2 regions of the Streptomyces sp. bgisy130 genome follow, and region 2 is predicted to be linked to the other one. Evidence: riboswitches for the same ligand, from Rfam matches in the RefSeq annotation. Region 2 holds a riboswitch; the other holds the start of a gene.
What was found. Region 2 has a riboswitch for glycine ahead of gcvT (glycine cleavage system aminomethyltransferase GcvT). Riboswitches for the same ligand answer to the same signal wherever they lie in the genome.
Positions count from the first base shown of each region.

Region 1: it holds a riboswitch for glycine, as region 2 does, so the genes downstream of both, gcvP (aminomethyl-transferring glycine dehydrogenase) here and gcvT (glycine cleavage system aminomethyltransferase GcvT) in region 2, are expected to answer to the same signal.

Region 1 is NZ_JBYISA010000016.1:9,715-12,166, forward strand. It holds gene AC3EUV_RS21370 (DNA polymerase IV) at 1-540, shown strand, start outside; gene AC3EUV_RS21375 (PRC-barrel domain-containing protein) at 450-833, opposite strand; glycine riboswitch at 948-1,044, shown strand; gene gcvP (aminomethyl-transferring glycine dehydrogenase) at 1,231-2,452, shown strand, end outside.
Region 2 is NZ_JBYISA010000012.1:102,964-105,415, reverse strand. It holds gene AC3EUV_RS18300 (AAA family ATPase) at 1-543, opposite strand, end outside; glycine riboswitch at 842-937, shown strand; glycine riboswitch at 938-1,055, shown strand; gene gcvT (glycine cleavage system aminomethyltransferase GcvT) at 1,089-2,216, shown strand; gene gcvH (glycine cleavage system protein GcvH) at 2,364-2,452, shown strand, end outside.

The DNA of each region.
Region 1 (2,452 bases), on a different contig from region 2:
ACGCTCCGGGGGCCCACCGACGACCCGGCGGTGATACGGGAAGCCGCTGTGCGCCTGCTGGAGACGGTGGACACCACCGGCGGGGTGCGGCTGCTGGGTGTGGGTGTCAGCGGGCTGGCGGACTTCACACAGGAGGATCTGTTCGCCCAGCTGGCCACGGAGCGGGAGGCGGCGGAGGCGGCGACCGCGGCGGCGGTGGAGCGGGCCGCCGGGGAGCGGGAGCCGCTGGAGGCCGAGGAGGAGCGGCCGCGGCGCTGGCATCCGGGGCTGGACGTGGTCCACGACGAGTACGGCGCGGGCTGGGTGCAGGGCAGCGGGGTGGGGAGAGTGACCGTGCGCTTCGAAACGCCATGGTCCGCACCGGGGAGGGTGCGGACCTTTGCTGTCGAGGACCCGGCGCTGCGGCCGGGGGAGCCCCTGCCGCTGGTGGGCGGGGCGCCGGCCGGTGGTCAGTCGTCCGAGCCGGCGATCTTGCCGAAGTTCTTGTCGCCGGAGCCGGGGGACACCGGGTCGGTCGGGGAAGAAATATCCAGGCGGTAGTGGTGATAGAGCTGAAGTTCCTGCTCAGGGGATAGATGGCGGCCCACGCCGAAGTCCGGCGCGTCCTTGATCAGCTTGCGGTCGTAAGGAATGTGCAGGCCCTCACCGACCATTTTGCTGGGCTCCAGGGGGACGAACGCATCCCGGCTGAAGAGTCCGGTGCGCACGGCCGCCCACTCCGGTTCCCCCGTCGCATCGTCGAGGTAGACCTCGTCGATGGTCCCTATTTTCGCGCCGTTACGGTCGAACGCTTTGCGGCCGATCAGGCTTCGGGGATCGATATCGGTTTGCACGGCCCCTCCAATTGGTCGCAACTGCCCTGTGACAACTACCAAACGGCACATTTCATGCCCTGGCCACTCGAAGGAGCCTTCGAGAGCCACGCTGGTAGGCTGGCGATTGGCCGCAGACCCCGTGCGGGAGAGTCCTTGTCGTTCGCGACCAGGGCGCCGAAGGAGCAAATCCTCCCCGGAATCTCTCAGGCACACGTACCGCATGGACGAGGTCACTCTGGAAAGCAGGGCGGGCCGCGGAAGGCATAGCGCCGGGACCCCTCCTCACCGACGGTGAAAGCCGGGCCGCCACCCGCGGGCCGGTGAAGCTCTCAGGTTGAATGACAGAGGGGGAGGCCGTCCGGGCACCCGTGCGTGGTGCCCCTCGTAGGTCGTACCGACCAGGAGGCCCCCGCAGATGACCACCAATCGCATCTCCTTGACCGAGCTGGAACGCGGCACCCCCTTCGAGCGCCGGCACATCGGTCCCGACCACGCGGCGCAGGCGAAGATGCTCGCGCACATCGGCTTCGGGTCGCTGGACGAGCTCACCGCCACCGCCGTACCCGATGTGATCAAGAGCGCCGAGGCCCTCGGCCTGCCGCAGGCCCGTACCGAGGCCGAGGTGCTCCAGGAGCTGAAGGGCCTGGCGGACCGCAACGAGGTCCTGGCGTCCATGATCGGCCTCGGCTACTACGGCACGTTCACCCCGCCGGTGATCCTGCGCAACGTCATGGAGAACCCGGCCTGGTACACGGCGTACACGCCCTACCAGCCGGAGATCTCGCAGGGCCGCCTGGAGGCGCTGCTGAACTTCCAGACGATGGTCGCCGACCTGACCGGACTGCCCACCTCCGGTGCTTCGCTGCTGGACGAGGGCACCGCCGCCGCCGAGGCGATGGCGCTCTCCCGCCGGGTCGGCAAGGTCAAGCAGGGCGTCTTCCTGGTCGACGCCGACTGTCTGCCGCAGACCATCGCCGTGATCGAGACCCGCGCGGAGCCCACCGGCGTCGAGGTCGTCGTCGCGGATCTGTCCGACGGCATTCCGGCCGAGATCGCCGAGCGCGGCGTCTTCGGTGTGCTGCTTCAGTACCCAGGTGCCTCCGGAGCGGTGCGGGACCCCCGCGCCGTCATCGAGCAGGCGCACGAGCTGGGCGCGATCGTCACCGTCGCCGCCGATCTGCTCGCCCTGACGCTGCTCATCTCGCCCGGTGAGCTCGGTGCGGACATCGCGGTCGGCACCACCCAGCGCTTCGGTGTCCCGATGGGCTTCGGCGGACCGCACGCCGGCTTCATGGCCGTCCGTGACCAGTTCGCCCGCAGCCTGCCCGGCCGTCTGGTGGGCGTCTCCGTCGACGCCGACGGCAACAAGGCCTACCGGCTGGCGCTTCAGACCCGTGAGCAGCACATCCGCCGGGAGAAGGCCACCAGCAACATCTGCACCGCGCAGGTGCTGCTCGCCGTCATGGCCGGGATGTACGCGGTCTACCACGGCCCCGAGGGCCTGCGGACCATCGCCCGGCGCACCCACCGCTACGCCGCGGTCCTCGCGGAGGGCCTGCGGGCCGGCGGGGTGGAGATCGCGCACGGCACGTACTTCGACACGCTGACAGCACGGGTGCCCGGCCGGGCCGCCGAGG
Region 2 (2,452 bases):
CCGCCCCACCGCCCCGCGGTGCCGGGCGAAGGCGTACCCCGACACCCCGCGGCCCCGTGACTCCTGGCCGGAGAGCGCCACCTCGGGCGCCACATCGAGCAGCACCAGATGCGCCCCGCGGCCGCCCCGCCGCGCCGCGCGCGCGATCCAGCGGCGCACCCACGCCAGCGTCCCGCAGTCGTGCACCACCACGCTGTCGCCGGAGCGCAGCGCACGGCCCAGGGCCAGATAGTGGGCGGCCCGGACCAGCGGGCGGTAGAGGCCGTACGGCAGCCGGCGCAGCCTGCCGTGCTCCCAGCGCTCACGGACGTCCTGCGAATCGATGCGGTGCACGACGGCGCCGTGCCCGTCCAGCGACGGCACGATCCGGTGCATCAGGGTGCTCTTGCCGCTGCCCGGCAGCCCGGAGACCACCACCAGGTCGCCGGCCGGGAACCGCAGCTCGGTGGCGCCGGGCGGGCGCCGCTCGCCCCGCAGGTCCACGACCGCGGTGCGGCGTCCGGGCCGTATGACGGCCCGCCGCGCACGGCCGGTCCGGGACATGGCGGCGGACGGCGCCGTCGGCGCGACGTCCGGGGGCACGACCCCTGAAGTCGCCCCGAATGCCGCTTCGCTGTGCACCGTGATCGCCCTCCCCGCCCGTTCTGGTCCGGTTCGCGTCCGTCCCCTACCCGCAGAGTGTCAAGAAAAGGTAATGCCCATCAAGGCGATTGTCCGATCTGCCCACGTGATGGGCGGGGCGGCGGAGGGGGCTCCTTTATCCGGCGATCCCGTGCAATGATGTGGCCGCCACGTGCACATCACAGCTCACCTGTGCACCGCCAACTGCATACCGGCCGCTTGAACCCGCGCGGGAGAGTCCCCGGCCGCCACGGCGGGGCGCCGAAGGAGCAAGTCCTCCCTTGAATCTCTCAGGCCCCTATACCGCACGGGCGAGGCAGATCTGAAAAGCGAGCCGCTGCCCGGCTGACGGGGCGGCTCCACCCAAGGTGCAAACCGGGTCCGTTCGCGGGATACCGGTGAACCTCTCAGGTTCCGATGACAGATGGGGAGAACGTCTTGTCACCCCTGCCTGGGAGCCCGGAACCATGACTGATGCCCCCCGCCATACCGCGCTGGATGCCACCCATCGCGCGCTCGGCGCGACCATGACCGACTTCGCCGGCTGGGACATGCCGCTGCGCTACGCCAGCGAGCGCGACGAGCATGTCGCCGTCCGTACCCGCGCCGGCCTCTTCGACCTCTCCCACATGGGTGAGATCACCGTCACCGGCCCGCGGGCCGCCGACCTGCTCGACTACGCGCTGGTCGGCAACATCGGCGGGGTCAAGACGGGCCGCGCCCGCTACACCATGATCTGTGAGGACAAGGGCGGCATCCTCGACGACCTGATCGTCTACCGCCTGGCCGACCAGGAGTACATGGTCGTCGCCAACGCCTCCAACGCCCAGGTGGTGCTGGACGCGCTGACCGCACGGGCGGGCGGCTTCGACGCCGCGATCCGCGACGACCGGGACGCCTACGCGCTGCTCGCGGTCCAGGGCCCGGAGTCCCCCGGCATCCTCAAGAAGCTGACGGACGCCGATCTGGACGGTCTGAAGTACTACGCCGGGCTGCCCGGCACGGTCGCCGGGGTGCAGGCGCTGATCGCCCGTACCGGCTACACCGGTGAGGACGGCTTCGAGCTGTTCGTCCGGCCGGCCGACGCGGTCGCCCTCTGGGAGGCGCTGACCGAGGCGGGCAAGGACGCCGGGCTGGTGCCCTGCGGGCTGTCCTGCCGGGACACCCTGCGCCTGGAGGCGGGCATGCCGCTGTACGGGCACGAGCTGACCACCGCGACCACGCCCTTCGACGCGGGCCTGGGCCGGGTCGTGAAGTTCGAGAAGACCACCAACAACGGGGACTTCGTGGGCCGCGCGGCGCTGGCCGAGGCCGCCGAGCGCGCCGAGGCCCGGCCGCCGCGCAAGCTGGTCGGGCTGATCGCCCAGGGCCGCCGGGTGCCGCGGGCCGGATACCCGGTCGTCACGGCCGACGGCACGGTCATCGGCGAGGTCACCTCCGGGGCCCCGTCCCCCACGCTCGGCAAGCCGATCGCCATCGCCTATGTCGACGCGGCCTACGCCACCGCGGGCACGGAGGGTGTCTGCGTGGACATCCGTGGAAGCCATGAGCCGTACGAGGTCACCGCGCTGCCGTTCTACAAGCGGCAGAAGTAACCGTTCACCGACGGCAGGCGGCGGCGCGCGCCCGCGCGTCTCACTGCGCAAGACGTTCCCCCGGACTTCGTCCGGGTGGGGGTCCCCCAGCGGCTATGGGAGTGCCCCCCTTCACGATCACACCCTCGCGTACAGGAGAATCGAGCCATGAGCAACCCCCAGCAGCTGCGCTACAGCAAGGAGCACGAGTGGCTGTCGGGCGCCGAGGACGGCGTCTCGACGGTCGGCATCACCGA